DNA from 3 places in the Streptomyces sp. NPDC047061 genome. Region 3 is predicted to be linked to each of the others. Evidence: riboswitches for the same ligand, from Rfam matches in the RefSeq annotation. Region 3 holds a riboswitch; each other region holds the start of a gene.
What was found. Region 3 has a riboswitch for cobalamin ahead of ABZ887_RS35520 (hypothetical protein). Riboswitches for the same ligand answer to the same signal wherever they lie in the genome.
Positions count from the first base shown of each region.

Region 1: another riboswitch for cobalamin. It lies ahead of ABZ887_RS13835 (CbtB-domain containing protein); the one in region 3 lies ahead of ABZ887_RS35520 (hypothetical protein).
Region 2: another riboswitch for cobalamin. It lies ahead of ABZ887_RS30535 (prenyltransferase/squalene oxidase repeat-containing protein); the one in region 3 lies ahead of ABZ887_RS35520 (hypothetical protein).

Region 1 is NZ_JBEYVI010000007.1:87,560-94,796, reverse strand. It holds gene ABZ887_RS13855 (BTAD domain-containing putative transcriptional regulator) at 1-2,123, shown strand, start outside; gene pgm (phosphoglucomutase (alpha-D-glucose-1,6-bisphosphate-dependent)) at 2,141-3,781, opposite strand; gene ABZ887_RS13845 (barstar family protein) at 3,902-4,288, opposite strand; gene ABZ887_RS13840 (CbtA family protein) at 4,448-5,203, opposite strand; gene ABZ887_RS13835 (CbtB-domain containing protein) at 5,226-5,447, opposite strand; cobalamin riboswitch at 5,484-5,625, opposite strand; gene ABZ887_RS13830 (enoyl-CoA hydratase/isomerase family protein) at 5,693-6,748, opposite strand; partial or broken gene ABZ887_RS13825 (acyl-CoA dehydrogenase family protein) at 6,745-6,852, opposite strand; gene ABZ887_RS13820 (MarR family transcriptional regulator) at 7,125-7,237, shown strand, end outside.
Region 2 is NZ_JBEYVI010000025.1:51,041-58,277, forward strand. It holds gene ABZ887_RS30525 (TerD family protein) at 1-1,699, opposite strand, end outside; partial or broken gene ABZ887_RS30530 (aminoglycoside phosphotransferase family protein) at 1,833-2,045, opposite strand; cobalamin riboswitch at 2,100-2,231, shown strand; gene ABZ887_RS30535 (prenyltransferase/squalene oxidase repeat-containing protein) at 2,340-3,572, shown strand; gene ABZ887_RS30540 (SCO2322 family protein) at 3,569-4,186, shown strand; gene ABZ887_RS30545 (CbiQ family ECF transporter T component) at 4,179-5,333, shown strand; gene ABZ887_RS30550 (ATP-binding cassette domain-containing protein) at 5,330-6,976, shown strand; gene ABZ887_RS30555 (ECF transporter S component) at 6,973-7,237, shown strand, end outside.
Region 3 is NZ_JBEYVI010000032.1:78,447-85,683, forward strand. It holds gene ABZ887_RS35490 (carbohydrate binding domain-containing protein) at 1-41, shown strand, start outside; gene ABZ887_RS35495 (isocitrate lyase/phosphoenolpyruvate mutase family protein) at 114-947, opposite strand; gene dmpG (4-hydroxy-2-oxovalerate aldolase) at 985-1,998, opposite strand; gene ABZ887_RS35505 (acetaldehyde dehydrogenase (acetylating)) at 1,995-2,927, opposite strand; gene mhpD (2-keto-4-pentenoate hydratase) at 2,924-3,721, opposite strand; gene ABZ887_RS35515 (IclR family transcriptional regulator) at 3,796-4,518, shown strand; cobalamin riboswitch at 4,644-4,862, shown strand; partial or broken gene ABZ887_RS35520 (hypothetical protein) at 5,018-6,678, shown strand; gene ABZ887_RS35525 (histidine phosphatase family protein) at 6,843-7,237, shown strand, end outside.

The DNA.
Region 1 (7,237 bases), on a different contig from region 3:
TCGCCGTCCTGCTGGAGGATCTGCACCGGGCGGATGCCGAGACCCTCGCGCTGGTCGAGGCGGCGGCCGCCGTCACCGGGGTGCCCCTGCTCACGGTCGCCGGTTACCGGCCCACCGAGGTCGACGAGCACCTCCTCAAGACCCTCGCCCAGCTCGCCCCGGCCGCCCCGCACCGGATCGCGCTGGGCGGCCTGACCCCGGAGGACACCGCCACCCTCGTCGACGCCGTCTGCGGGGAGCCCGTGGATCCGGCGACCGTGGCGGCGCTGGCCGAGCGCACCGGCGGCAATCCGTTCTACGTGCTGGAGAGCGCCCGTCTCCTCGCCGACGAAGGCGCCCTGGTCGCGGTCTCCGAGGTCCCCCAGGGCGTGCGTGACGTGCTGCGCCGTCGCCTGGCCCTGCTGCCCGCCGCCGCCCGGTCCGTCGTACAGCTCACCGCCGTACTGGGACTGGAGGCCGAGGTGGCGCTGCTCGTCGACGCCGCCGAGGCGGACGAGGAGCAGGTGCTGGAGGGCCTGGACGCGGCGCTGGCCGCCGGGCTGCTCGCCGAACCCGGGCCGGGCCGTGTCCGGTTCGTGCACGCCCTGGTCCGCGACACCGTCTACGCCGACCTGTCCGGCGCCCGACGCTCCCGGCTGCACGCCCGCGTCGCGCGCCTCCTGCGCCACCACCACCCCGCCGAACTCGCGGCTCTGGCCCACCACTTCGCCCGTTCCGGCAGCGCGGCCGACGCGCCGCTCGCCGTCGACTACGCGCTGCGGGCCGCCGAGGCCGCCGAGCGGCGCTACGCCCACGACGTCGCCGTCACCCTGATCCAGCAGGCGATCGACACCCATACCGCGACCACCGGCGACGACGCCCCGCCCGACCGGCTGATCGAGCTGCTGGTACGGCTGCTGGGCGCGCAGGTGCGGACCGGCGCCACGGACGCGGCCCGGCGCACCCGGCAGCGTGCGGTGGAACTCGCCGAACAGGCCGACCGGGGCGACCTGGTCGCGGCCGTGTACGGGGCGTGGACCGAGCCCGCGGCCTGGCGCAGCCGGCTCGAAGGACCGTACGACCGGACCGCGTTGGCCCGCCTGGAACGGCTCGCGGCCGATCCCGGCCTCGACGGCCCGACCCGGGCCCGGGTGCTGCAGGCCCTCGTCGACGCGGTCGCCGCCGAGGATCCGCCGCGGGCCCTGCAGGCGTCCCACGTCCAGCTGGCGCTCGCCCGTGCCGACGGCGAAGCCCCGCTGATGGCGGCCGCGTTGATGACCTCGGCGCGGTTGCTGCCGCACGAGACCCGGGCCGCCACCCGATCGCAGCTCACCGCCGAACTGCGCGACCTCGCCCACGCCCACGACCTGCCCGCCTACCGGTGGATCTGCGAGAACCTGGACTCGATGACCGCCGCCGCCCGCAACGACCCGGCGGCCGTGCAGCGGCACACCGCGGAGGGGCTGGTCCTCGCCCGCCGTTACCGCATGGTGTGGGCGCAGGGGCTCAGCGCCGCGACCTCCGCGATGCTGGCCACCGTGGCCGGGCGCTTCGAGGCGGCGGAGGCCGCCTACGCGGAGGCGGACACCCTGTTGCAGCGGGTGGGCGCCCATCACGCGACCGGGTTGCGCACGCTGGCGGTGATCACCATGCGGTTCGTCCAGGGCCGGGTGGCCGAGATCGAACCGGTGGTCCGTGCCGTGTACGAGTCCGCGGGTGCCCCGGTCGCGGTGGCGCAGGCGCTGGTCCTGGCCCGGCTGGGCCGACTCGACGAGGCCCTGGCCGTGCCCGTGGCCCCGGAGCCGCTGCAGGACCATCTCTACGGCCTGGAGCTCGACTTCCGTGCCCAGCTCGCCGTGCTCCACCGGGACCACGACTCGGCGGCCGCCCTGCTCGGGCACCTGCTCCCGCTGCGGGACCAGCTGGCGGGCGCGGCGGGCGCGGTGTACGCGAGCCGTCCGCTCGCGCACGCCCTCGCCGACCTGCACCGGCTCCTCGGTGAGGACCGGGCGGCGGCCGAGGGCTACGCGCTGGCCGAACGCACCGCGCACGCCTGGGGATCGGCCCACCTCGCGGCGGACGCCCGCCGGGCGGCGGCGGACCTGGCCGAGGCCAGGGCACGCCGCCGCACCCTCGCGACCTGACCGCGCCGCCCGGGGCGTCAGCTGCCGAGCGCGGCCATCACCACCGCCTTGGCCTCCTCCTGGACCCGGGCCAGGTGGTCGGGGCCCTGGAAGGACTCGGCGTAGATCTTGTAGACGTCCTCGGTGCCGGACGGGCGGGCCGCGAACCAGGCGTTCTCCGTCGTCACCTTGATGCCGCCGATCGCCGCGCCGTTGCCCGGGGCCTCGGTGAGGACGGCGGTGACCGGCTCCCCCGCCAGGGTCTCGGCGGTGACCTGGGCCGGGGAGAGCTTGGCCAGGAGGGCCTTCTCCTCGCGGGTCGCCGGGGCGTCGATGCGGGCGTAGGCGGGCTCGCCGAAGCGGGCGGTGAGGTCGGCGTAGTGCTCGGACGGGGTCCTGTCCGTCACGGCCGTGATCTCGGAGGCGAGCAGGGCGAGCAGGATGCCGTCCTTGTCGGTGGTCCACACCGAGCCGTCCCGGCGCAGGAAGGAGGCACCGGCGGACTCCTCGCCGCCGAACCCGATCGCCCCGCTGACCAGTCCGTCCACGAACCACTTGAACCCGACGGGGACCTCGACCAGTTGGCGGCCGAGGTCGGCGGCGACCCGGTCGATCATCGAGGACGAGACGAGGGTCTTGCCGATGCCGGCGCTCGCCGCCCACTGCTCGCGGTGGCGGTAGAGGTAGGAGATGGCGACGGCAAGGTAGTGGTTGGGGTTCATCAGGCCGGCGTCGCGGGTGACGATGCCGTGCCGGTCGGCGTCGGCGTCGTTGCCGGTGGCGACCCTGAACTCCTCCCGCTTCTCGATGAGCGAGGCCATCGCGTACGGCGACGAGCAGTCCATGCGGATCTTGCCGTCCCAGTCCAGCGTCATGAACCGCCAGGTGGGGTCGGTGTACGGGTTGACCACGGTCAGGTCGAGCCCGTGCCGTTCGGCGATCCGGCCCCAGTAGGCGACGGAGGCGCCGCCGAGCGGGTCGGCGCCGATGCGCAGTCCGGAGGCCCGGACCGCGTCGAGGTCGAGGACGCTGGGCAGGTCGTCGACGTAGGTGCCCATGAAGTCGTACCGGCCGGTGGCAGGCGCGGCGAGCGCGTGCTCGTACGGGATCCGCTGTACGTCCTTCATCCCGTCCGCGATGATCTGGTTGGCGCGGTCCTGGATCCAGGAGGTGGCGTCGGAGGCGGCGGGGCCGCCGCTGGGCGGGTTGTACTTGAAGCCGCCGTCGGCGGGCGGGTTGTGCGAGGGGGTCACCACGACGCCGTCCGCGAGGCCGGTCGTACGGCCCCGGTTGTGGGTGAGGATGGCGTGCGAGACGGCGGGGGTGGGGGTGTAGCCGTCGGCGCTGTCGATCAGGACGGTCACGCCGTTGGCCGCGAAGACCTCCAGGGCGGTGACCTTGGCGGGCTCGGACAGGGCGTGGGTGTCGGCTCCGAGGAAGAGGGGGCCGTCGGTGCCCTGGCCGCCGCGGTACTCGCAGATGGCCTGGCTGGTGGCGGCGATGTGGTCCTCGTTGAAGGCGGTCGTCAGCGACGATCCGCGGTGGCCCGAGGTGCCGAACGCCACCCGCTGGCCCGGGTCGGACGGGTCGGGGTGCAGTGCGTAGTAGGCCGTGACCAGCCGGGCCACGTCGACGAGGTCCTCCGGAGCCGCCGGCCGGCCCGCTCGCTCATGCGGCATGAGTCCACTTCCTCCGCAGTCGTTGATCGATCGCTCGCCGCCCATCTTTCCTTGTCAGCGGCCGCGGGCGCGAGTGCGGCACCGGCCGCGCGCCGAAGACACGGCGGGTTCACGGCGGGTTCACAGCAGACGTACCGTGTCCGGGGCCCGCTCCTCGAAGATCTCGACCAGCCAGTCGAAGACGGTGGCCCCGCGTCCGGCGCGGGCCTCGGCCAGCTTCGCCGCGACGTCGGCACGGTTGGTCGGGTGGCAGCGGGCGAGCCGGAGCTCCAGCTGGCGGGCGGTCTCCGCATGGCCCAGGTGCGCACGGGACGTCTCGTGGTCGCGCCACTCGAAGACGAAGTCGCCGTCCTCGGGCGTGCCGAAGCCGCCCCGGAGACAGTCGACGAACGCGTCGAGGTTGCGGCCGAAGTAGCCGCCGGGCCCGTTGACCGCCTCGCCGATCACCCGCCAGAAGTCCTCCAGGGTCCTGATCCCGCTGCCGTCCAGTACATAAGTCACCGTCACGGCCCGCAGGATACGGCGGTCCGCGGGCATTGATCGCGCACGGCAGCACACGCACGGGTCCACGGACACCGGTCGACGGTTTCCGATCCGGAAAACGCGGGAGGGCCCCCGGACGGTTCCGGGGGCCCTCTCGTGTCGTTCGGTGTGCCGCACCGCGGGTCAGTGCGGAGCGGGCACCGTGCGGGCGGCGGCCGGCGCCTTCGCCGGCCTCGGGTTGAGGACACGGTCGGCCAACTCGCCGAACAGCAGGCCGAATCCGCCCCACAGCACCACCTGGATGGCGAGCGCCGAGAGCCGGAACCGCCACAGCAGGGTGGCCGGGAAGTCGTTCGGCACCTCGTTGACGACCGGCAGGAACTGGTACGCCAGCCCGACGAGGACACCGAACGCGACCACCGCGAGGACGGTCGCCCACCAGCTGCCCAGCCGCGGCCGGAGCCGCTTGCCGAGGATGGTGGCGGCGACCGCGAGGAGCACGCTGAGCACCATCATCAGGAAGTACAGCGTGGTCCGCTTGCCGATGGTGTCCGGGTCGCCCACCGACGGCGGGTTGGCCGGGTACTTCAGGAACGGCACCACGTAGACGACCGCAAGTGCGCAGCCGGACAGCAGCAGTGCCGTCGCCCGCGGCGAGAAGCGGCCGACACGGCCGAGGGCGAAGGAGTAGGCCAGGGCGGCGATGCCGCCGAAGGCGACCCCGTAGACCAGGACACCGGTGGCCAGGCCGGCGGTGGACTGCAGGGAGCGGGAGACGACCGCCATCTCGTGCTCGTGCGAGTGGGCGTCCTCGAAGCCGATCGCCTTGTCGACGTTCGGCTCACCGAGCAGGTAGGCGACGACGAGGGCGAGCAGACCGGCGGCCAGGCCGGCGAGCATGCCCCGCACCAGGAGGTTACGGACCGTTGCGGAGTTCATGGGTGGTACGGCGTCCCTCGCGTCAGTGGCAGGGGAAGCCGAGCAGGTGGCGGGCGTCGTGCACCCACTCGTGGACGTCCGTGCCGCTGAACACGGAGGTGGCGCCCTGTTCGGCGCCGACGAAGTAGAGCAGGACCAGCATCAGGATGCCGAAGAAGACCGCCCAGGGAGCTATCGCGGACAGCGGCAGCTTGGCGGGAACGGCGGGGGTGTTGGCTGTCGGCGGAGCGACGGTCTGCGCCATGGCAGGACCTCCTCTGGGAGTTCGCGTCCCATCTCGGTGGTGCACAGGACGACGGCCACGGGTCTGACTCACAAACAGCCCTGGAGCTCTTGCATACAGTGGCGCGACCGTGCCGGATTTCCACCGGCTTCCGTCTCGCCGTCGTCGATATCGGACAGACCGTACCGCGTGTCAGGGGCACGGCCAAGACCGCGTCACCAGGCGTGATCTTCATCTCGCGCCTGGTGGGCGGCTGGTGGGACGGTTCAGGCGGGTGGGGCGAGGCCCAGTTCGCGGTCGCCGAGCGGGGCGAAGAAGCGGTCGACGTCGGCGTCGGTGACCTCGGCGAGGGTCGCCGGGGACCAGTGCGGGGCGCGGTCCTTGTCGACGACCTGGGCGCGGATGCCCTCCACCAGGTCGGGGCTCGCGAGGGTCGCGCAGGAGACGCGGTACTCCTGGTCCAGGACCCGTTCCAGGGAGCCGAGTTGCCGGGCCCGGCGCAGCGCCTGCAGCGTGACCTTCAGCGAGGTGGGCGACCGGGTGAGCAGGGTGTCCGCGGCCTCCTTCGCCGCCGGGTCGCCGTGCGCGAACAGCCGCTGGACGATCTCCTCGACCGTGTCGGCCGGGTAGCAGGCGTCGATCCACGCCCGGTGCCCGGCCAACTCCCCGTCCGGCGCCTGCCGGACCTGCCGGGCGAGCGCCTCGGGCACGGGCAGGGTGGCGAGGTCGGCGACGAACGCCCGGAGCGAGCCGGAGGGCATGTAGTGGTCGGCGAGTCCGCACAGCATCGCGTCGGCGGCGCCGATCTGGGCGCCGGTCAGGGCGAGATGGGTGCCGAGTTCGCCGGGCGCGCGGCCGAGCAGGTAGGTGCCGCCGACGTCGGGCACGAAGCCGATCCCGGTCTCGGGCATGGCGATCCGGGACCGCTCGGTGGCGATCCGGACGCTGCCGTGGGCCGAGACACCGACCCCGCCGCCCATCACGATGCCGTCCATCAGGGCGACGTACGGCTTCGGGTACCGGGCGATGCGGGCGTTGAGGTGGTACTCGTCCCGCCAGAACGCGGCCGCGGCCGACCCGTCGCCGTCGCGGGCGTCGTCGTGGACAGCGCGGATGTCGCCGCCCGCGCAGAGGCCGCGCTCCCCCGCGCCGGTGATGACGACGGTCTCGACGGCCGGGTCGTGCTCCCAGGCGGTGAGCGCCTCGTCGATGCGGCGCACCATCGCGTGCGTCAGCGCGTTGATGGCCTGCGGCCGGTTGAGCGTGATGTGCGCGGCCCGTCCGTCGACGTGCAGCAGGACGTGTTGCTCGGCGCCGGTCATCCGGACACCTCCGCCGGGCCGCGGGCCACGATGAGGCGCATGATCTCGTCGGTTCCTTCCGGGATCGGGTGGACACGTGGGTCACGGACGATCTTCTCCTGCCCGATCCGCCCACGGCACGCCGACCCTCGCACCCGCCGCCGCCAGGTACGACGTAACCATCGGTAACACCTTCGGCGGTGCCGGACCCCGCGATCCGCCCGGACCGCGGCCGTTCGCCCCTCAATAACTGCCCGTCCGTCCACGACGTGGCTGAACAGGCAGTGACCGGCCGGGACGTGAAGGTCCTTCGCAAGGCAAGCCGGGCTGGTCAGACCCTTGAGCGATAACCTACCCATGGGTATGGACAGTTGAGCCGTCAAGCCAGCCTCTTCCCATGGAGACTCCCGAGCCTCGCTGGCTGACGGATGACGAGACGCAGTGCTGGCTCGTCCCTGCCGGGGTGCTGGTCCGGCTGCCGGCGGAGCTGGACGCGCAGTTGCAGCGGGA
Region 2 (7,237 bases), on a different contig from region 3:
TGACCTGCGGAACGACGAATGTGCTGCGTACTCGGTCCAGGGACAGGCTGATGAACTCCGAGGCGCCGTCGGGTGCTTCGGTGATGTCGCCCGAATGCACGCCCCCGACGGCCTTGAGGTTCGTGTAGGAGAGCCAGGAGTCGGTGCTGTAGTCGGCGTGGAGAAGCAGCGCCGACAGGTCGTAGTCGGTCCGGCTCCTGGTCTCCTTCCAGTACACGAAGAAGCGCAGTTGTTCACCGTCGACCTCGGAGAGGGACCCTCGGGGCAGTACGCCGAGCCCGGCCTCGGTCGCCCGGCCGCTGAGCGGAAGCGCCACGTCGAGGATGTCGGGGTCGAGCAGCAGCCGGCCCGGCACCGGGAGCCGACGGCGTATCTCGGTGTCGAGGGCGGCGATCAGGCGATCGCGGTCGGCGGCCGGTACCGGCGGCCGCTGGTCGGAGGTCACCCAGGCGCGGCCCCGGCGGTTGACGAAGATCCGGGGTTCGCCGCTCTCGGCTGCCCGGTTGTGGAAGTGCTCGCGCACCGAGAGCGCGACCCGGCCGGAGACGTCGGGAGCGACCTGCACCGCGGCGGCCACCACCGCGTCCCGTTCCTCCTGGTCGGCGGCGATGCGCAGCAGGAGGTCCAGGGCGCGGAACAGCTTGCCGGGAGCGGACTTCAGCAGCTCCACCGCACCGATGACGTCGAACGCGTCGAGCAGCCTCTCGATCCGGCTGTCGAAGGACCGTGCCTCCTTGTCGCCCCGCGCGACCGCGAACACGTCGGCGGCGTGCGGCCAGCGCGGGTACTCGTGCGGATGGAGTCGCTCGCCGAGCCGCTTGAAGGGTTCCCGGTGCGCGTGCACGTCGGCGAGCTTCGCGGGGTTCGCCGCGACCACGGCGTCGAGACCCGCCAGCAGCCCCCGGCGCAGCGGCCGCGACAGCGCCCGGAACCGGGTCGGCTCCTGCAGCGTCACGTCGCCGCCCGACAGCGCGCAGGCCAGCCGCAGCACGTCGGTGACGGTGTCGAGGAGGAGGTCCGCCCCGACACCGAGCCGGGCCTCGTTGACGACCGCCCGGTTCTCCCGGACCGGGATCGCCTCCGGCTGGGGGCCGAGCGCGCACCGCTCCGCGAGGGCCTTGAGGTCGCGCAGGTCGTCCTCGCCCAGCGGGGTCGCGCAGCCGGCCAGGGACAGGTACAGGTCGGTGAGTTCGTCGTCCAGGTCCCGGCCGAGATGCAGGACGGTGACCCGGTCACCCGCCGAGGCGATCAGTTCGTCCTGCGCCGCCAGCATGTCCTCGTAGGTGTGCTGGTACCGGCCGTACGAGGGGAGACCGAGCAGGTCCAGGACCCCGCTCCGCAGCTGCGCCAGCACCTTCCCGCGCGACTTCTCGTCGCCGAGCGCCTTCGCCACGCACTGCATCCAGAACTCTTCGGTGTCCGGCACGTTCGCCGGGAAGTCGATGAAGTACGCGTTGTGCCGGACGTGGTCGCCCACCATCTCGCTCACGGTGCGCAGCGTCCGTCTGGCGGTGTGCAGGACCGCGGCCTCGGACCGTCCCGACAGCCGCTCCAGCAGTTCCGCCGAGAGTTTGAAGCCCACGGACGTCAGTGCCGCGTCGAACTGCCGTGCGGCGACGGCTCCTTCCCCGTCGGAACCCGCGGGGGAGGGAAGGCGGTGGGTGTGCCGGATGACCAGCGATTCGAGACTGTGCGCCATCCGGGGATGGTCGCAGAGGTGTGCGATCCGGTGCACGAGAATTACGGGGGAAGCTCGTACGAACCACCCTAGAACGCGATCGCCCGTATCAACTCGCCCGCTTCTCCCAGCACTTCGACTTCCTCCCGGCTTTGGTCGGCCCGGGCAGCCGCTCCAGCACCAGTTCGGTACGGGACCCGGACGGCCGCACCCGGGGCGCCGGGTACCCGTGCTCCCGTACGTACGTCATCACGGCGCCCTCGGCGGCGGCGTCCCCCCAGCCGTCCCGGTCCCGGCGCAGCACCCATGCCTCGTCGATCTCGTACACGTCGGCCGAACGCCCCGAGCCGAGCAGTCTCCCCGTCATGGCCTGACCATAACGAAACGGTCCCCGCACAGCCCCCTCTCAGCTTCCGCCGGGCGGCCGGTAAGGTAGCCGGGTCGTCATCACCCGTACGGGGGGAAGCCGGTGCAATTCCGGCGCTGACCCGCAACCGTGAGCCACACCCTCTGTGGCAAGCCGGACCGCCGCGCCCGGGACGTTGATCGGCTCATGTGCGCCGGCGCCCGCCGTCGCACGGCACCGTCGAGGTTTACGGAGCCGAGCCGCCGGGGTGTCCCGTGCTGCCCGGCTCCCCGCAGGGAGAGGCACCCGCCGACCATGACCGTCCTCCGCCGCACCGCCGGGGTGCTGGCCGCCACCGCCGTCATCGGTACCGCCACGCCCGCGACGACCGCACTGGCCGCCGACATGGCCGCCGGCACCGCGTCCCCCTCGCCCTCCGCGTCGGCGGTCCTCCCGTCGGGGCTGTACGGCGGTTCGGACCCGAAGTACGACGGCGTCTGGCGCCAGTCCCTCGCCCTGCTGGCCCAGCGCGCGGTGGGGGTCACCCCGGCCGCGAAGGCGGTGGACTGGCTGGCCGGACAGCAGTGCGCGAACGGCTCGTTCGCCGCGTTCCGCGCCCAGCCGACGGCGGCCTGTGACGCCAAGGTGACCGTGGACACGAACAGCACGGCGGCCGCCGTACAGGCGCTGAAGGCGGCCGGCGGCCACGACGCCGCCGCGGACAGGGCCGTGAACTGGCTGAAGTCGCAGCAGAACACGGACGGCGGCTGGGGCTACGCCCCCGGCTCGGCCAGCGACACCAACTCCACCGGCGTGGTCGTCGGCGCGCTCGCGGCGGCCGGCGCGAGCGCGGACAGGTCGCCGTACGCCCTCCTCGCCAAGTGGTCCCTCCCCTGCGACGAGGACGGTGGCGGCGCCCTCGCCTACCAGCCGGACAAGCAGGGGAAGCTCGCCGCCAACGCGGACGCGACCGCGGCCGGGGTGCTCGGCGCCCTCGGCAAGGGGTTCGTGACGACGGCCGGGAAGGCGTCGGCGGAGGGCAGCCATGCCTGCGCGGACTCCGCCAAGGCCCTCACCCGGGAGGCGGTGGCCCGCAACGGTGCCGCGTACCTGGCGGACGCCACCTCCGCCAAGGGCCACCTCGTCTCCGCGCTGCCCGGCGCCGAGCCCCAGCCGGACTACGGCAACACCGCCGACGCGGTCGTCGCCATGGCCGCGCAGGGCTGGACGAAGCCGGCGAAGAAGCCGTACGCGTGGCTGGAGGCGCACGCCGTGCCGTGGGCGGAGCAGAGCGGGCCCGCGGCCTACGCCGAGCTGATCCTCGCCGCGCACGCGATGGGCGCGGACCCGCGCGACTTCGGCGGGACGAACCTCGTGACGGCGCTGAACGCGACGGGTCCGGCGCCGCAGGCGGCCACGGCCGCCGCGAAGCACACCGAGGAGAAGAAGTCGGGCAACAGCGTGTGGTGGATCGTCGGCACCGGTCTCGTCGGAGGTATCGGCATCGGCTTCCTGCTCAGCGGCCGCCGGAAGCAGCAGCAGCTGTGACCGCGGTCCGCCGGGCCGCGCTGCTGCTCCTGGCCGCGCTGACGCTGTGCGCGGCGGCCGCCGGGCCGGCGGCGGCCACCGGTTACCGCTACTGGTCCTTCTGGGAGCGGGACGGCGCGCGCTGGACGTACGCCACGCAGGGCCCCTCCACCGCGCGGCCCGCCGACGGTTCGGTCGAGGGTTTCCGCTTCGCGGTGAGCGAGGACTCGGCGGACGCGTCGCGGCCGCGCGGCACGGCGGACTTCGGGACGATCTGTGCCGGCACGCCCGCCGTGGCGGGCCGGAAGCGGGTGGGGCTGGTCGTCGACTTCGGCACGGCGGCGGACGCGTCCCCGGGAGAGCGGCCGCCTGCGCGGCGGACGGCCTGTGCGGTGGTGTCCGAGGACGCGACGACGGCGGAGGCGCTGGCGACGGTGGCGAAGCCGCTGCGGTACGACACGAACGCGTTGCTGTGCGCGATCGGGGGATATCCGGAGCGGGGGTGCGGGGAGAAGGTGGCCGCGGGGGGTACGTCGGACAGCGGGCCGTCGGTGGGGCTGCTGGCGGGTGCGGGAGTCGTCGCGCTTCTCGCCGCGGGGGCCTTCTGGCAGGCGCGGCGGCGCAGGAATGGGTGACATCGCGGGTCGGTGGGGGCCGGCCGCGCAGTTCCCCGCGCCCCGCACGGGGCGCAAGCGCGGGCGAGTGTCCCTGCACCCCGGCGCCTGGTGGCTCTGGTCGCTCTCTCTCGGGGTCGCCGCGTCCCGTACCAGCAACCCCCTCCTCCTCGCCCTTCTCGTTGCGGTCACCGCCTACGTCGTGGCCGTCTGCCGGAGCCGGGTCGCCCCCTGGTCCCGCTCCTACGCCGCCTTCGCCAGGCTCGCCCTCGCCGTCCTCCTCGTCCGCCTCGCCTTCACCGTCGTCCTCGGCTCCCCCGTCCCCGGCGCGCACACCCTCGTCACCCTCCCCGAAGTGCCGCTCCCGCACTGGGCCCAGGGCATCCGGCTCGGCGGCCGGGTCACCGCGGAGGCGCTCGTCTTCGCCCTGTACGACGGCCTCAGGATCGCCACCCTCCTGGTCTGCGTCGGCGCCGCGAACGCGCTCGCCAACCCGGCCCGGCTGCTCAAGTCCCTGCCCGGTGCCCTGTACGAGCTGGGCGTGGCCGTGGTCGTCGCGCTCACCTTCGCACCGCACCTGGTGGCCGACGTGCAGCGGCTGCGGGCCGCCCGGCGGCTGCGCGGCCGCCCCGACTCCGGCATCCGCGGCCTGCTCCAGGTCGGACTCCCGGTCCTGGAGGGCGCGTTGGAGCGTTCGGTCGCCCTCGCCGCCGCGATGGACGCGCGCGGGTACGGCCGCAGCGCCGACGTCCCGGACCGGGTCCGCCGTACGACGGCCGTGCTCACCCTCGGCGGCCTGCTCGGCATCTGCGCGGGAACGTACGGGCTGCTCACCGCTGAAGGCAGCGGCTACGGAATGACCTTGCTGCCGGCCGGGGTGGCCGCCGCGCTGGCGGGGCTGCGGCTCGGCGGCCGGCGTTCGCCGCGCACCCGGTACCGGCCGGACCCGTGGGACGCGCGGGCCTGGCTGGTGTCCGGGGCCGGCGCCGCGGTCGCCGCCCTGCTCACCCTGGCGTCCGTCCGTGATCCGGACGCCCTGCATCCCGGGGTCGTACCGCTGGTCGCCCCCACGCTTCCGCTCTGGCCCGCGGCCGCCGTGCTGCTCGGCCTGCTGCCCGCTCTCATCGTTCCCGGGGATCCCAAGGACCCCAGGGAGGAGCCGTCGTGATCCGTTTCGAGGACGTCTCCGTCACCTACGACGGCGCGGACCGACCCGCTGTGCAGGATGTCGACTTCGAGGTGCCGGAGGGTGAACTCGTCCTCCTGGCCGGCCCGTCCGGCACCGGGAAGTCGACGGTTCTGAACTCCGTGAGCGGGCTCGTGCCGCACTTCACCGGCGGCACCCTGGGCGGGCGGGTGACGGTCGCCGGCCGGGACACCCGCACCCACCGGCCGCGCGAACTCGCGGACGTCGTCGGCACGGTGGGCCAGGATCCGCTCGCCCACTTCGTGACCGACACCGTGGAGGACGAACTCGCCTACGGGATGGAGTCGTTGGGGATCGCCCCGGCGGTGATGCGGCGGCGGGTGGAGGAGACCCTCGATCTGCTGGGGCTCGCCGAGCTGCGGGACCGGACGATCGCCACGCTCTCGGGCGGGCAGCGGCAGCGGGTCGCGATCGGGTCGGTGCTCACCCCGCATCCCGCGGTCCTGGTGCTGGACGAGCCGACCTCCGCGCTCGACCCGGCCGCCGCCGAGGAGGTGCTGGCCGTGCTCCAGCGGCTGGTGCACGACCTGGGGACGACGGTGCTGCTGGCCGAGCACCGGCTGGAGCGGGTCGTGCAGTACGCCGACCGGGTCGTGCTGCTGCCGGGGGACGGGGCCGCGCCGGTGTGCGGGACGCCCGCCGAGGTGATGGCCGTGTCGCCGGTGTGTCCGCCGGTGGTGGAGCTGGGGCGGCTGGCCGGGTGGTCGCCGCTGCCGATGACCGTACGGGACGCCCGGCGGCGGGCGGCGGCGGCCGGGTTGCGGGAGCGGCTCGCCGGGCGGGTCCCGGAGCAGCGGCCCGTTTCCGGTCGCGGGGGTGGTCGTGTGAGCGGTTCCGCGGTCGGCGCGGCGGCTCCGCTCGCCGAGGTCCGTTCCCTCGCCGTCCGCCGGGGCCGGGTCGACGCGCTGTGCGGCGTCGACCTCACCGTCGCCCCCGGGGAGACCGTGGCCCTCATGGGGCGCAACGGCGCCGGGAAGTCCACGCTGCTGGGCGCACTGGTCGGGCTCGTCGAGCCGGGCTCCGGCGCGGTGCGGGTCCGCGGCGCGGTCCCGCACCGCACGCGCCCGCGTGACCTCGTGCGCCTGGTCGGACTGGTCCCGCAGGAACCGCGTGACCTGCTGTACGCCGACACGGTCGGGGCCGAGTGCGCGGCCGCCGACCGGGACGCGGGGGCGGATTCCGGGACCTGCCGCGGGCTCGTGTCCGACCTGCTGCCCGGGGTCGCGGACGACACGCACCCCCGTGATCTCTCCGAGGGGCAGCGGCTCGCCCTCGCGCTCGCCGTCGTCCTCACCGCCCGCCCGCCGCTGCTCCTGCTCGACGAGCCGACCCGGGGCCTGGACTACGCGGCGAAGGCCCGGCTGGTGGGCGTGTTGCGCGGGCTCGCCGCCGACGGGCACGCGATCGTGCTGGCCACGCACGACGTGGAGCTGGCCGCGGAGCTCGCGCACCGGGTGGTGCTGCTCGCGGAGGGCGAGGTCATCGCGGACGGGCCGACCGGCGACATCGTCGTCTCCTCGCCGTCCTTCGCCCCGCAGGTGACGAAGATCCTCGCGCCGCAGCGGTGGCTCACCGTGGCCCAGGTCCGGGAGGCGCTGACATGACCGGCGCACCCCCTCCCCGTATCCGGTCGCGTCCCCGGGCGAGGTCCCGCGCCGAGAACCCCGTGCGGCTGGGCCCCCGCTCCCTCGCCGCCCTGCTCCTCGTCAGCGCCGTCGGCGTGGTCGCCGTCGGCTGGCCCTTCCTCGCCCCGCCCTCCTCCCGGATCGCCTCGCACGCCCAGGACGCACCCTGGCTCTTCGCGGGGCTGCTGGTGCTGCTGGTCGCCGTGCTGGCGGCGACGATCGCCGAGTCGGGACTCGGTC
Region 3 (7,237 bases):
CCGGTTACTGCGACGACTACTCAGTGATCAAGCTGTCGTAACAGCAGCGGCGGCGAGCGGGCGGGCGGGCCGGAACACCGGCCCGCCCGCTTCCCCGTCCCCGGACGAGCTCGTCATCTCCGGAAGAGCTCGTTCAGATCCGTCTGCGAGATCTGGTGCTCGGCGTACGAGAAGGTCCCCCGCTCCGCCAGCTCCCGCGCCGCGCCCAGCAGCTGCGCGTACATCGCCCGCGCGATACTCCCGCCCACCGTGACCCGGCGCACGCCGAGTTCACGGAGGTCGGCCAGGGACAGGGCGCCGCCCGTCAGCCCCATCACCACGTTCAACGGTCCGTCGATCTCCCTGACCAGCGTGCCGATCGTCGCCGCGTCCGCCGCGCCCGGCACGAACGCGCAGTCGGCGCCCGCCGCGAGATAGGCGTTGGCCCGGCGCACCGCCTCGTCGAGCGGGCCGCCGGTGAGCAGCACGTCGGTCCGGCCGACCAGGGCGAACGGCTCGCCGGCCGCGTCGATCACCTCGCGCGCGGCGCGGATCCGGTCGGCCGCCAGCTTCGGGTCGTACAACGGCTGTGCGCGGTCGCCCGTGAAGTCCTCGATGTTGCCGCCCGCGGCTCCGGCGCCGAGCGTCATCGAGATCGTTTCGGCCACGGTCTCGGGGGACTCCCCGAACCCGTCCTCCAGGTCCGCGCTCACCGGGATCCTCACCTCCGCGGCGATGTCCCGGATCCGCTCCACCATCGTCGCGCGGTCGACCCGGCCGCCGCCGTAGTCGTGGTCCGCGCGGCCCAGCGAGAAGGCGATGCCGGCGCTGGTGGTGGCCACGGCCGGGAAACCGGCCGCTTCCAGGATCCGGGCGCTTCCCGCGTCCCACGCGTTGGGGAGCAGGAAGCAGCCTTCCCGGTGCGACTCGACGAAGCGTGCGGCCAGTTCACGGCGTTGGGTGTCCACGTCGACGAGTGTGTCAGCCGGCACTGACAATCACGCGTCAGCTGCCCCCGGTGAGGTCCAGGGCGATGTCCGTGATCATGTCCTCCTGGCCGCCGACCAGCTTGCGGCGGCCCACCTCGACCAGGATGGCGCGGGTGTCGAGGCCATGGCGCCGGGCGGCGGCCTCCGCGTGCCGCAGGAAGCTGGAGTACACGCCCGCGTAGCCGAGGGTGAGCGTCTCGCGGTCCACCCGCACCTCGCGGTCCTGCAGCGGTCGTACGACGTCGTCCGCGGCGTCCATCAGCGGGAACAGCTCGCAGCCGTGCTCCCAGCCCATCAGGTCGGCGACCGCGACGAACGCCTCCAGCGGGCAGTTGCCGGCCCCGGCGCCCTGCCCGGCGAGGGAGGCGTCGACGCGGGTGACGCCGTTCTCGACGGCGACGACCGAGTTGGCCACGCCCAGGCCGAGGTTGTGGTGGGCGTGGATGCCGAGTCCGGTGGCCGGGTCGAGGACGTCCCGGTAGGCGCGGACCCGGTCGCGGACGCCGTCCATGGTCAGGCGACCGCCGGAGTCGGTGACGTACACGCAGTGCGCGCCGTAGGACTCCATCAGCTTGGCCTGGCGGGCGAGTTCGGCGGGTTCGGCGAGGTGGGACATCATCAGGAACCCGGCCACGTCCATGCCCAGTTCCCGCGCGGCGGCGATGTGCTGGGCGGAGATGTCGGCCTCGGTGCAGTGGGTGGCGATGCGGACCGAGCGGATGCCCAGGGAGTGGGCCTGCTTGAGGTCGTGGACCGTGCCGATGCCGGGGAGGAGGAGAGTGGTCGGGATCGCCTGGTGCACGGCGCCCACGACCGCCTCGATCCACTCCCAGTCGGTGTGCGCGCCGACGCCGTAGGTGACGCTGGAGCCGGACAGGCCGTCGCCGTGGGCGACCTCGATGGCGCGGACCCCTGCGGCGTCGAGGGCGGCGGCGATGGTGCGGGCCTGGTCGACGGTGTAGCGGTGGCGGACGGCGTGCATGCCGTCCCGCAGGGTGACGTCCTGGACGTACAGACGGGGACCGGTCATCGGGACGCCACCTCCTGGGTGCGGTGGGCAGCCATGCGCTCCGCGGTGCGCAGCGCGGCCGAGGTCATGATGTCGAGGTTGCCGGCGTAGGCGGGCAGGTAGTGGGCGGCGCCCTCCACTTCGAGGAAGACGGAGACCTTCACGGCGTCGCCGGGGGCCAGGGTGCGCAGCGGGTCGTCGGCGGCCACCCGCTCGAACTGCACCTTCTGCTTGAGGCGGTAGCCGGGGACGTACGTCTGCACGCGCGCGACCATCTCCTCGACCGAGGCCGTGACCGCCGCGTCGTCGCAGTCGCCGACCAGGCAGTGCACGGTGTCCCGCATGATCAGGGGCGGTTCGGCGGGGTTGAGCACGATGATCGCCTTGCCGCGGGCCGCGCCGCCGACCTTCTCGATGGCGGACGCCGTGGTCTCGGTGAACTCGTCGATGTTGGCGCGGGTGCCGGGCCCGGCGGAGCGGGAGGAGATCGAGGCGACGATCTCGCCGTAGTGGACGGGTGTCACGGCGTTCACCGCGGCCACGACCGGGATGGTGGCCTGGCCGCCGCAGGTGACCATGTTGACGTTCGGGGCGTCCAGGTGGGCGTCGCCGTTGACGGGCGGGACCACGTACGGGCCGAGCGCGGCGGGGGTGAGGTCGACGACCGTACGGCCGCGGGCCCGCAGCACCTCGTCGTGGCGGCGGTGGGCGCCGGCGGAGGTGGCGTCGAAGACGATCGAGACGTCCTCGAACTCGTCCAGGCCGACCAGCCCGTCCACGCCCTCGTGGGTGGTGGCCACCTTCAGGCGGCGGGCGCGGGCCAGGCCGTCGGAGTCCGGGTCGATACCGGCCATGGCGGCGATCTCCAGCGACTCGGAGAGCCGCAGGATCTTGATCATCAGGTCGGTGCCGATGTTCCCGGACCCGATGACGGCGACCTTCGTGGTCATGCTGCTCCCTCGGTGGCGAAGGTGACCCCGACCGTGCCGAGGCCCTCGATACGGGCGGTGAACTCGTCGCCCTCGGCGGCGACCGCCATCGGGCCGAGCGCTCCGGTCAGGACGATGTCGCCGGCCCGCAGCGGGTCGCCGAGCCCGGCCAGGGTGGCGGCGAGCCAGCGGGCGGCGGTGAGCGGGCTGCCCAGGCAGTCGGCGCCGGTGCCCTGCGAGACGGTCTCGCCGTTCTTGGCCAGGGTCATCCGGACCCCACGCAGGTCGACCCGGTCCAGCGGGACCGGTGTGCCGCCGAGGACGAACAGGCCGCTGGAGGCGTTGTCGGCGACGGTGTCGACGATGGTGATGTCCCAGTCGGCGATCCGGCTGTCCACGATCTCCAGCGCGGGCAGCGCGAAGGCGGTGGCCCGCAGCAGGTCGGCGACGGTCGGGTCGCGGTGCGGCAGGTCGGTGGCGAGGACCAGGGCGACCTCGGCCTCGACCTTGGGCTGGAGGAGCCGGCCGGCCGCGACCTGCTCGCCCTCGGCGACCGCCATGTCCGCGAAGAGGGCCCCGAAGTCGGGCTGTCCGACCCCGAGCTGCCGCTGCACGGCGGGCGAGGTCAGCCCGATCTTGCGGCCCACCAGCCGGCGGCCCGCGGCCACGCCCCGCTCGACGTGCAGCCGCTGCACCGCGTAGGCGGTCTCGATGTCGTCCTCGGGGAGGAGGGCGCGCACAGGGGCGCAGGGGATGCCGGTGCGGGTGGCTTCGTCGAGGACGTCGGCCACCTTGGTGACGAGGTCAGGGCTCATGCCGACAGGTATAGGCGGGCGCCGGGAAACGAGGCAAAATATGTTCCGTGGTACGGAACAGCAATCAGGGAAACATGCTCGACAAGGCCGTGGCGGTCCTGGACTGCTACCGACCGAACGGCGGTGCGTTCCGTCTGACGGAACTGACCGAGCGGTCCAAGCTGCCCAAGACCACCGTGTTCCGGCTCTGCGCCGAGCTGGTCCGGCTCGGCCTGCTGGAACGGGACGCGGACACCTACCGGCTGGGCGGCGCCCTCTTCGAGCTGGGGTCGCTGGTGCCGCGCCGGCAGGATCTGCGGGAGGCCGCGCTGCCGTTCCTCCAGGACCTGTTCGAGGCCACCCACGAGACCGTGCACCTCGGGGTGCGCGAGGGCCACGAGGTGGTCTACGTCGAGCGCATCCACGGCCACGACGTGCTGCGGCTGCCGTCCCGGATCGGCGGCCGGCTCCCGCTGACCTGCACCGGGGTCGGCAAGGCCCTGCTGGCGTTCTCGGGCGCCGAGCTGGTCGAGGAGGTGCTGGCGGCGCCGCTGCCGCGGTTGACGGCCCGCTCGGTGACGGAGCCCGCGCGGCTGCGTACGGCAGTGGAGCAGGCGCAGGTCGCGGGGCTGGCGTACGAGGAGGAAGAGGCGGCGGAGGGGGTCAGCTGTATCGCGGCGCCGGTTTTCGACGGGCCGACGGCGGTGGCGGCGCTGTCGGTGGCGGTGCCGTGCGGGCGGTTTCGGCCGGCGCAGCTTGCACCTGCGGTGCGGACGGCCGCGTTGGGGTTGTCGCGGGCGTTGCGGTCGGGTCGGTGAGTTGTTCGGGTCTGGGGACGCGCCTACGGGGGTGGGGGTGTTCAGGGACGGCGGGTGCGGGTTCGTGCGTGGCTGGTCGCGCAGTTCCCCGCGCCCCTTTGGGGCGCGGCAGGCGCCGGGGTCGTAAGGTGGGCCGCGCAGCTGGTTCGCCCTGTCCGCCAGGCGGGGTGTCGTAAGAGGGAACCCGGTGTGAGTCCGGGACTGCCCCGCAGCGGTGAGTGGGAACGACCGCCGTCATACGCACTGGATCCACCGGATCCGGGAAGCGACGGCCAGTAGGTGTCTCATGCGGTTCCGAGACGCGCCCGCGAGTCCGAAGACCTGCCGACTGCCCGTGTGCGAACCACTCGTGCGCGGACATCCCGGTGACCTCGTGGGCGGGTCGGCGTGCACATCGGAGGGGCGGTCGTATACGACCGTCGCCGTCCGGTCCGTCATCCCTTCGCGCTCTCGTCCCGTCACCGGGATCTCAGGGAATCGTCTCGCGAAGGAGATCTCCGTGACAGCCAAGTCCGCAGCCGCGGCAGCCCGGGCCACCGTGTACGGCTACCCCCGCCAGGGGCCGGCCCGGGAACTGAAGAAGGCGATCGAGAGCTACTGGCAGGGCCGGGTCACCGCCGGCGCCCTGCGCGCCACCACCGCCGAACTGCGCCGCTCCACCTGGCGGCAGCTCGCCGAGGCCGGCCTCCATGAGGTGCCGACCGGCGACTTCTCGTACTACGACCACGTCCTCGACACCACCGTGATGGTCGGCGCCGTCCCCGAGCGGCACCGCGCCGCCGTCGAAGCCGATGCCCTGAACGGCTACTTCGCCATGGCCCGCGGCACCCAGGACAGCGCGCCGCTGGAGATGACGAAGTGGTTCGACACCAACTACCACTACCTGGTGCCGGAGTTGGGTCCCGACACCGTCTTCACCGCGAACTCCGCCAAGCAGGTGGACGAATTGCGGGAGGCGCTGGCCCTCGGGCTCGCGGCCCGGCCGGTGCTGGTCGGCCCGGTCACCTATCTGCTGCTCGCCAAGCCGGCGCCCGGTGTGCCCGCCGGCTTCGACCCGCTCACCCTCCTCGACCGGCTGCTCCCGGTGTACGCCGAGGTCCTCGCCGACCTGCGGGCAGCCGGCGCCGAGTGGGTGCAGCTCGACGAGCCCGCCCTGGTCCAGGACCGCACCCCGGGCGAGCTGGCCGCCGTCGCCCGCGCCTACCGCGACCTGGGCGCCCGCACCGACCGGCCGAAGCTCCTGGTCGCCTCCTACTTCGACCGGCTCGGCGAGGCCCTGCCGGTGCTGGCCAAGGCCCCGGTCGAGGGGCTCGCCCTGGACTTCACCGGGGCCGCGGCCGCCAACCTGGACGCCCTGGCCGCCGTCGGGGGGCTGCCCGGCAAGCGGCTGGTCGCCGGTGTCGTCGACGGCCGCAACGTCTGGGTCAACGACCTGCCGGCGTCCCTCACCACCCTCGGCACCCTGCTGGGCCTCGCCGGCCGGGTCGACGTCGCCGCCTCCTGCTCCCTCCTCCACGTGCCGCTGGACACGGCCGCCGAGCGGGACATCGCACCGCAGGTCCTGCGCTGGCTGGCCTTCGCGAAGCAGAAGACCGCCGAGATCGTCACCCTCGCCAAGGGGCTCGCCCACTCGCCCTGCGCGACGAGGTCGGCGACCTGGAGAGGGCGGGCACTTCGGTCATCCAGGTCGACGAGCCCGCGCTGCGCGAGACCCTGCCGCTGCGGGCCGCCGACCGGGACGGGTACCTGGCGTGGGCGACCGAGGCGTTCCGCCTGACGACCGGCGGAGTCCGTCCGGAGACCCAGATCCACACGCACATGTGCTACGCCGAGTTCGGTGACATCGTCCGGGCCATCGACGACCTCGACGCGGACGTCATCAGCCTGGAGGCGGCCCGCTCGCACATGCAGGTCGCCCGCGAACTCGCCGCGCACGGTTATCCGCGCGAGGCGGGACCCGGGGTCTACGACATCCACTCGCCCCGGGTGCCGAGCCCGGCGGAGGCCGCCGACCTGGTGCGGACCGGCCTGCGGGCCATCCCCGCCGAACAGCTCTGGGTCAACCCCGACTGCGGGCTGAAGACCCGCGGCTGGCCTGAGGTCCGGGCCTCCCTGGAGAACCTCGTCGCGGCGGCACGTTCGGTGCGCGCGGAGCTCTAGCCGGGTCCTGGTGCGGGTGCCGGACGGCGTACTGTCGTGCGCGTCCGGCACCCGCCGTCACCACCGCCGTCACCCGTCACCGCCACGACCGGACACCGCCCGACATCACCAGACTCCGCCCGACACCGCCCGACACCGATGGACGACCATGGAGGAACCGCCCCGTGACCTGCCGAGTCATCCTGATAGCCCCGGCCTTCACCCCCTCGCTGCGGCGGGCCCGCTTCTACGACGGTGACTCGATCGAGAACCCCGGGAAGGTCACGCTGTCCCTGCCGGCCGCGGGCGAGGTCGTCCACTCCCCCGGCGTGCGCTGCCGGGAGACGGCGGCCGCGCTGGGCCTGGACGCCTCGGCGGAGCCCGAGCTGTCGGGCCTGGACGCGGGCCGTTGGCGGGGCCGGGCGCTGGACGAGATCGGCGCCGCCGAACCCGACGCGCTGCTCCAGTGGCTGACCGACCCGGGCGCCGCGCCCCACGGGGGCGAGTCGGTAAGGGAGTTGTGCGCGCGGGTCACCGGCTGGCTGGACCGGACGGGCCTGACCATCGGCAGGACGATCGC